DNA from 2 places in the Floridaenema evergladense BLCC-F167 genome. Region 2 is predicted to be linked to the other one. Evidence: riboswitches for the same ligand, from Rfam matches in the RefSeq annotation. Region 2 holds a riboswitch; the other holds the start of a gene.
The links. A riboswitch is a leader RNA that binds a small molecule or an ion and turns the genes downstream of it on or off. The one in region 2 is predicted to bind cobalamin.
Positions count from the first base shown of each region.

Region 1 (4,431 bases), 1.9 Mb from region 2:
TAAGTTCCGTTACCGATTTGGTGAGAATAACCACCCTCGGTAACTTCTCGTAAAGTTTGATTATTACTGCGACTGTTTTCAATCGAAATTACATCCGCATCTAGGCGTTCGATCTCCTGAATAATATCCCCGAATTCGCAGTAGCACATGTGGGTGTGAATTTGAGTTTGAGGTTGAGCAATAGCTGTTGCCAAGCGAAAGGAATCTATTGCCCAAGAAAGATATTCATTCCACCGTTCGGTTTTGAGGGGTAAACCTTCTCGTAAAGCAGGTTCATCGACTTGAATTATCTGAGCACCTGCTGTTTCTAAATCTGCCACTTCTTCTCGCAATGCTAAGGCAATTTGAAAGGCTTGATCCTGTCGAGAAATATCCGTGCGCGGATAAGACCAGTTGATAATTGTGACTGGAGCAGTTAACATTCCTTTGACAGGTTTTTGAGTTAAAGATTGGGCGATTTTAAATTCCCGTACTGTCATCGGCGCAGTTCGTTCCACATCTCCATAAATAATTGGTGGACGCACGTAGCGACTGCCATAACTTTGTACCCAACCATTTTCTGTAAACGCAAAACCAGATAATTGTTGACCGAAATATTCCACCATATCGGTACGTTCAAATTCTCCATGTACTAGCACGTCTAAGCCAATTTCTTCTTGAATTTGAATGCAACGAGCAATTTCGGCATCAATAGCTGCTTGATAATCTGCTAATGTAATTTCTCCTTTTTTGTATTTGACGCGCAGTTTTCGCACTTCGGAGGTTTGGGGAAATGAACCGATCGTTGTTGTCGGTAAAGGAGGTAAGGGAATTTGTTGGGATAATCGCAAGGAGTAGGAAAGCGATCGCTCAAAATCACTCAATTCCAAATTCCTTAATTTCTCTTGAACTGTTAGATTTGCAGGACTAAACTGCTCAAATATCTCCCAAGTTTTCTGGATATTTTCTTGTTCAGTTTTTGTATTTTCACCTGCCACTGTTTTTGCCAAAAATGCGACTTCTGCCAATTTTTGTTCGGCAAAACTCAACACATTCCTCAATGCTTCAGGTAAATGCTTTTCTTTGGTTGCATCGTAAGGAACAAATTGCAGAGAGGCAGAAGGTTGTAAACTAATGTTGGAAGTAAACTTTTGAATTTCATCAAGGATGTAGAAAAGAGTTTCTGGGCGAATTTTCCAGATATTACGAGCATCTACAATGCCGATACCCAACCTTTTATCGGCAGGAAATCCGTATTGTTTTAGTAACTCTAAATTGCGTCCGCGAGTGAAGTCTAAACTAATAGAGGTGACAGGTAATTGCATCACCCAAGCATAGGTTTCTCTCAAGTCATCAAAGTAAGTAACGAGATGCAGTGGTAATCCGACTTGTGCCAGAGAAGGATAAATTGACTGATACAATTCTTTCCAATTAGCAGCATCACCTAACACCAATACGGGTTCGTGGATCTGTACTTCCGTAATTCCTAAATTCTTGAGTTGAGTCAAGAGAATCAGATATCGTTCAAGCAGGTAAGAAGCTGCTTGTTCGGGAGAAATTTCTAAGTTGCTTAATCGCAATAAAGAAATTGGCCCTAATATAATTGGAATAGCGCGATCGCCCAAAAATTCTTGCGCTAAATGTGCTGTTTCCAAAAAGTCGCTAAAATCCGCAGGTTCAAATTTGGTCGGGATTTCTGGGACTAGATAGTGATAGTTGGTATCAAACCATTTGGTCATTTCCAGTGCCGGAATACCCTCTTTTCCTCTTGCCATTGCAAAGTATCGATCTAAACCAGATAAATGACGAAATCTTTCGGGAATTAAACCTAAACGAACTACCCAATCTAAAACACTATCGTACAGCGTGCCATCGCCTATACCGATGCGATCGATTCCCGCTTTTAGTTGAGTTTTCCAATTGAAAATTTCAACTTCTCGCACGGTTTGCAGTAGTGTTTCTTCGTCTAATTTATTACTCCAAAAAGCTTCGAGTGCTTTTTTTACTTCCCGGCTTTTACCAATACGAGGATAGCCGATCGTTGTCGTTGGAACGGTCATAATTATTCCTTAAGTCGCTTAAATCTAGAAAGAAGTTATTTTTACTTCTTGGAATATGTGAAACCCTTAAAAAAGGGTTTATTAAAAACAGGTGAATTGTGGTTTTATCCTGATTACCTTTTTACCTGTTTGTTTCGCCAGTAGTTCAGGACTAAAAAGTTGTGCAGTATGAATAAGGCGAACGCCCAAACAGCATCTCGCACAAAAATACGCACAAAGACAGCGAAAGTTAAGCCGTGCATTCCCATCCACTGATTCAAGAGGAGAATGCTACGGGCAATTAAAATTGCCCCCCTTCGACTTAGTGTTGTACCTGCAATGACGGCAAAACTGACTAGGGGCGCATGGGGATAAATGATGCTGCTACTGCTGGCAAACGCAATTAAGCCAAACTGCCAAAACCAACTCCTGGCAATTGCTTGGCAACCAATGATGTATTTGGAATCGAAAAAAGCTTATGTTAGACACGATCTGTACCTCGCAGATGGTTAAGTTAAATAATGTAATTATCGGCGGGCATCCTGACTCAGAGAGGTTAGTCTTCTCTTCACAGTTGCGGGACAGTGCCGGATTTACACCGAACTTTCCCCGTTTCCTCCAACGGCTGCTCCCCGTTGGAACCGACTGTCATAAAACAATAATATATTAGAAAACTTTTTGCAAGCTTCTGAACAAAAAATTAACTAAAAGTAATTAGTTCATCTCAAGTTTTAGTTACATTAACATTTCCCCTGTATTTCAAATAGGGGAAATGTCAAAAAAGCACAATTACCAACTTCAGCTAATTAACTGGCTATTAACACTTGTTCAATTCTCTCTAATGCCCAATCTAAATCTGAACGCGAAATTACCAACGGTGGCGCAAATCGAATAATATTTTCGCGGGTTTCTTTGGCGAGAATTCCTTCTTTCATCAGTGCTTTGCAGAATCTTCTGGCACCGCCTGCTTCCGGTTTTAATTCAACACCAATTAACAATCCTCGTCCTCTTACTTCTTCAATGTGGGGACTGGGAATTGCTTGTAATTTAGCAATAAAATAATTACCCAATTCTGCTGCTCTTTCTGGCAATTGTTCGTCTACAATTACATCGAGTGCGGCAATGGCGATCGCAGCTGCTAAAGGATTTCCTCCAAAGGTACTTCCATGATCTCCGGGATTAAATACATCCATCACTTCCGATGTACTCAAAAACGCGGATATCGGATAAAAACCACCGGATAAAGCTTTTCCAATTGTAATTCCATCAGGTTTTACTCCTTCATGTTCAAAGGCAAACATTTTGCCCGTGCGTCCCAAACCTGTTTGAATTTCATCAAATACTAACAGCACGTTATTTTGGCGACAAATACGTTCGGCTTGTTTTAAATAGCCATCTGGCGGAATCATAATTCCCCCTTCTCCTTGAATTGGTTCTAGGAAAAAAGCCGCCGTATTTGGTGTAATAGCTGCTTCTAAAGCTGCCACATCTCCGTAGGGAACGACTTTAAAACCGGGAGTGAAAGGTGCAAAACCATGTTGATATTGTTCTTCGGTTGAAAAGCTGACAATACTAATAGTTCGTCCGGCAAAGTTATTGCTACATACGATAATTTCTGCTTGACTTTTAGCTACGCCTTTGATCGTATATGCCCACTTGCGAATCGCTTTAATTGCTGTTTCTACGGCTTCGGCACCAGAATTCATTGGCAATACTTTCGGTAAGCCGGAAATTTGGCAAAGTTTTTCATAAAATTTGCCTAATTGGTCATTGCGAAAAGCGCGAGAAGTCAGGGTGACTTTTTTGGCTTGTTCTACCATTGCTTGAAAAATTCTAGGATGACAATGCCCTTGATTTAATGCTGAATAAGCACTCAAACAATCGAGATATTTGTTACCTTCAATATCCCACACCCAAGCCCCTTGACCTTTAGTAATTACTACATCTAAGGGATGGTAATTATCGGCACCGTAAGTATTTTCTAAATCAATGTAGCTTTGAGTATCTGAAATTGTTAAATTCGATGAAAGGTCAGCAGAAACTAGCATTTGTAAACTTGTCCTCTATGGGTAATAGGTAATGGGTAATAATTCCCATTTTTATAGCAGTGGATACTTCCAAATTATTTGGGAAATTCAATTTATCCGATATTAAGGCTCGCACAAAATACAACCAAGAGAATCTCTCTTCTCTAAAGCGATCTATTCCACAAAATTAAAAACTTTTGTGCTACCTGTAGGTTAATTCAGATGAGTGAAACCTGTCGCCCACTCAACTTGGGCGAGGAGTCTTACTTGTTTTGGTATCACTGCTGTTAACGGTTGTAGCATTTGCCCCGATCGGGTGCGAAGACCTAAAATTTACATATCTTTGACTGAAATTAGCACGATCGCAAAACCCAGTCAAGTTCTAT
Region 1 is NZ_CM171625.1:2,768,297-2,772,727, reverse strand. Features, by position in the region: gene metE (5-methyltetrahydropteroyltriglutamate--homocysteine S-methyltransferase) at 1-2,039, opposite strand, end outside; gene ACE1CA_RS13655 (hypothetical protein) at 2,394-2,531, shown strand; cobalamin riboswitch at 2,534-2,679, opposite strand; gene rocD (ornithine--oxo-acid transaminase) at 2,825-4,066, opposite strand.
Region 1: it holds a riboswitch for cobalamin, as region 2 does, so the genes downstream of both, metE (5-methyltetrahydropteroyltriglutamate--homocysteine S-methyltransferase) here and ACE1CA_RS22765 (sirohydrochlorin chelatase) in region 2, are expected to answer to the same signal.

Region 2 (4,431 bases):
GAATTTCATTTAAATCTAAAGATTTACGGATTCTTTCGCCCAGTAATATCTTGACATTGAGCAATTAGCAAACTTTCGGCTCGCGCATAATGTTCCTAAAACCAGCCCATCGGATGTAATTAAAGGCGCACCTGTTCTTTCATCATAATAGCTGAGCTTAGGTAAGTAAGTCAAAGGGACGATCCCAACCCATAAACTGTACCATTTCACTCAATAGTTATTGCTTCAGGTTTATAAGTGACGATCGCGATCGTACCACACCTCTTAAGGAATATTTAGTTTTAACACCACTGACAGATTCAACATAGTTTTACTTGCTTTAACTTGGAGTTAAACTAATCAAGTTACCTTGTTGATTATGAACTATGAATACAATCATCCCCGGAAGCAAAATTTACAGTTAGATTCCTTAAAAGAGGAAATTTTACTGGGATTGCAAATATGCGGAGAACTTTTAGTTCAATCTAAAGATATTATGTTAGGTGCGCTGGCCTATCAAGGTTGGTTAGAACATGGTCGCTGTTTAGTGATTGTTAATCTACCCAATGTAAAAGAAGTTTCCGGTGCCATAGAATTACCAATGGGCTTAATGCTGCATGACGATCCAGCAATTAAGTTTGTGGGAGCACAAGAATTGATCGAACAATATAATCCTCAAACTGAGGGAATATTGGTTGTCTCTCACACAAATTCTTATTACGCTATGGCTTGTGCCTGCATATTTGCTCCTAGCTTCCCCCCGCAAGTTTGTTATGAAGAAATCATCAGTAGACCTTGGGAATTTGACCTTAGTTGATTTTTTCATAAAGCGATCGAAAAAGACTCGCTCTTCTAATTCTAATTAGTAGCAAGTATAAGTAGTAGTAATGGAGTTCCTACTACTTATACATTACTGTTTTAATGATTCATCAAAAAAGCTGGTACTTCTACTAAATGAAAATAAACTAGCGCCGCAATTACTAAAGTGTAAAGCGTTGAACCACCAAGTCCAATCAATACATCGCGCTTTACATTTCGCTTTTCTCCTGCTAAAAACATATCCATTGCACCAACCTGCATCATCAAAATTCCTAGTACATTAGAGAGCCAGTAACCCACAATTGTACCCGGTAAAAACCAGTCAGCATTTAACCAACCAACCAAATAACCAAATAATAGAGAGATGGGTAAATTGAAAAATAAATCATTCCACCAAGACAGGGGAGAAAGCATATAACCAATCCCTACTAGTAATCCGCCGCGCAGTTTTCTAAACATAGTTTTTTGTTGACAATTATCTAGTTTTCTATATAAGATTTACTTGAAAAAAGTAACTAATTGCTCATAATTCATTGTAAGCTTAAATAGCGGTACTGCCAAAAAATCCTCTACCCCCCCATTTCACTAAACCATTGAATCAGTTAAGATATCAAAGCACGCTAAATCTAGCAAAGTAGGGAAACTCCGGTGTAAGTCCGGGGCTGTGCCGCAGCTGTAAGCGTATAGAATAGGCAGTCATCAGCTGTCTTTGTCTTATCGTTAGCCAGAACACCTACTTGTTAACGTTCACTTTAATTTCCTGCGTCGCACAGGAGAAAGGATAATTAATTGATGCCTACCGTAAATTTATCGACTTTGACTACCTTAACGAATTTAGAATTTCCCAGATTACCTCTACAAAGACCATTATTAATGATTGGTCATGGTACTAAAGATGAAGAGGGAAGACAGAGTTTTTTAGATTTTGCAGCTGCTTATCAAGAGTTAGATCGATCGCGCCCCGTAGTACCATGTTTTTTAGAATTAACTGGCCCGACAATTCAAGAAGGGATCGATCGCTGCATCGAGCAAGGTTACACAGAATTTTCAGTTTTACCAATTTTATTATTTGCCGCCCGTCACAACAAATTTGATATTACCAACGAGTTAGACCGCGCCAAAATTAAATATCCACAACTCAAATTTCACTACGGTCGGCACTTTGGAATTACCCCGAATATATTGGAAATATGGCGATCGCGCCTAGCTCAACTAGACAACGAAAAATATCCAAGACCCGAAACAGTTTTACTATTTGTCGGGCGAGGTTCCAGCGACCCCGACGCTAACGGCGACGTTTACAAACTAGCACGAATCCTTTGGGAAGGCAGCGGTTATTCCACAGTAGAAACCTGTTTTATCGGCATTACCCACCCCCGTTTAGAAGAAGGATTTCGTCGCGCCAGACTTTATCAACCCAAGCGAATTATCGTTTTACCTTACTTCCTCTTTACCGGACTTTTAGTAAAAAAGATTTTCGACATTACCGCCCAACAACAAGCCCAATTTCCCGAAATAGAAATGACTTGTTTGCCAGAAATGGGCATTCATCCCCAACTGTTTCAAGTAATGCGAGAACGGGAAATTGAAACCCAATTAGGCGAAGTACAAATGAACTGTGAAATGTGTAAATTTCGCCTTGCTGCTGTTAGTAAAAACGGCAATGGACATAGCCACGATCGCGGACATTCTCACCATCATCACCATCATCACCACAGTCACGACCACTCACACCCAACTGAAGATCCTTACGCCGATCTAGAAAAATATCATCAAAAAATTTGGCAAGCACCTTAACTGCTGATCAAATCCCCGACTTCTTGAAGAAGTCGGGGATCTAAATATCATATTCAGTAAAATCTAAACTTCTGACATTCAAAATGAGCAAAGAATTTCCCATTGGCGCAAAAGTCCGAGTCGTAGCATTACCACCTTACGTGAAAACAGCCGAACCGATGCCGATGCTGCGTCCACCAGATGTGATTAAGTTAGGTGAAGAAGGAATAGTGATCGATCGCCGTCCCGGAGGTTATTGGGGCGTGCGCTTCGCCAGAGGCAACTTTTTACTAGACAGTCAATACATCGAATTTGCATCAAATCCCAGTACTCAAAACCAGGATTATGGCTAAAATCAAAATCCTCCAAGGAAGTTAGGCTCTCCCGTACTCATGGTGATAAGTAAACCTAATTAATTAGCAAAGTGCTTACTCCACAAGGTTTCCCAGTCCCCAGTCCCCAGTCCCCAGTCCCCAGTCCCTAAAACCAGAGTTTTCCACCACAAGTACGGGAGAGCCGGAAGTTAGAGCAACCCTTCTTGACCCATTTTTTCAATCACTTGTAATCCGCGAGGGTCGCCAACTCGTAACAGAGAAGCTTTCGCGTCTTCTCTGACTCCCATATCAGCGTCTTCTTCCATCACTAGAATCAGAGCATCGATCGCACCAGCATAAACTACATTTGATGGTAATTCCCGACAAAGTTGCCCCAAAGACCAAGCACAGTTACTCCGCACCGCTGCAATTGGATCTTGAATCAAAGCTTCAATCAACGGAGGAATGGAAGCGACTACAGCTTCATAGCCCAACTCAGCCATTTGTGCCAAAGAACTAGCTGCCCATAAACGTACAGCCGAAATATCGGTTCGTAAAGCATCAGTCAGCGGGGCGACAGAACGGCGATCGCGACAGTTCCCCAACGCCCAAACGATACCTTTACGGACATAACCATTCCAATCTCGGTTTAACTGGTTAATCAGCGGTTCTACCGCATCACCACTAGGGTTACGTCCCAAAGCATAAGCAGCACTTACCCGCACCAACGGACAAGCATCAGTCAACAAGCGAATTAAATGGGGAATAGCCCGTCGATCTTGTAACTCACAAAAAGCTCTGGTTGCCACCATTCTTTGGTGTGTTTCCGGCGCATTCAACAGCGCCAACATTGCCTCTGGATCGGGTTTAGCAACCTCTTCCTCGTCAAGCGGTTCTAGCCGATCCAAGGGACTTTGCAGATCGGCTTCTGGGTCAAGTAAGGTCAGGTCGTCGTCATCATACATAGCTGTAAATTACCTTATCAGACCTGATGCCATCAGTCTGTCACTCAGGTTAGCGATCGAAAAATCTATCTGTTGTTGATTGTAGAGAGGCAGAAAGAAGCAATTTGTCATTTTTCCCTACTTTTAGAGATAAACACTAAGCAACTGTAATTAATCTTAAGACTAAGTTTAAACCTGAAATCATAACGTTTTTTTCAAGTTTAGATCCTTATTTTAGTATATTGGACTACATTAAGACTAAATTAAAGAGCAACTCTTAGACATCAGGAGCAGAATGTGACAGATCACCTAGAACCATATCGACGTTTAGCACGTGCAATCAAATTCGTTCCCCCTTTGCCGAAACCTGAGTTAACAGAATCAAAGGAAAATCATTATAGCTTACCTTCATCAGTATCGCATTTTCCAGCGACAAAAGTATCATCGCCTGCCAAAGAGGAAGAAAATTTTGGCCCACCTCCCGATCCATCGGAACATATTGCAGCTTTGGTGAAAAAAGCGGTTTCTAAGCAAACAGTTTTGCCAGTTACTTATAGCATTCAGGAAAATATAGGCGATCGCATCAGTCGATTAAACCA
Region 2 is NZ_CM171625.1:4,661,185-4,665,615, reverse strand. Features, by position in the region: gene ACE1CA_RS22775 (hypothetical protein) at 359-796, shown strand; gene ACE1CA_RS22770 (DUF7980 family protein) at 898-1,257, opposite strand; cobalamin riboswitch at 1,394-1,553, shown strand; gene ACE1CA_RS22765 (sirohydrochlorin chelatase) at 1,591-2,595, shown strand; gene sipA (regulatory protein SipA) at 2,679-2,927, shown strand; gene ACE1CA_RS22755 (HEAT repeat domain-containing protein) at 3,098-3,853, opposite strand; gene ACE1CA_RS22750 (IS1/IS1595 family N-terminal zinc-binding domain-containing protein) at 4,130-4,431, shown strand, end outside.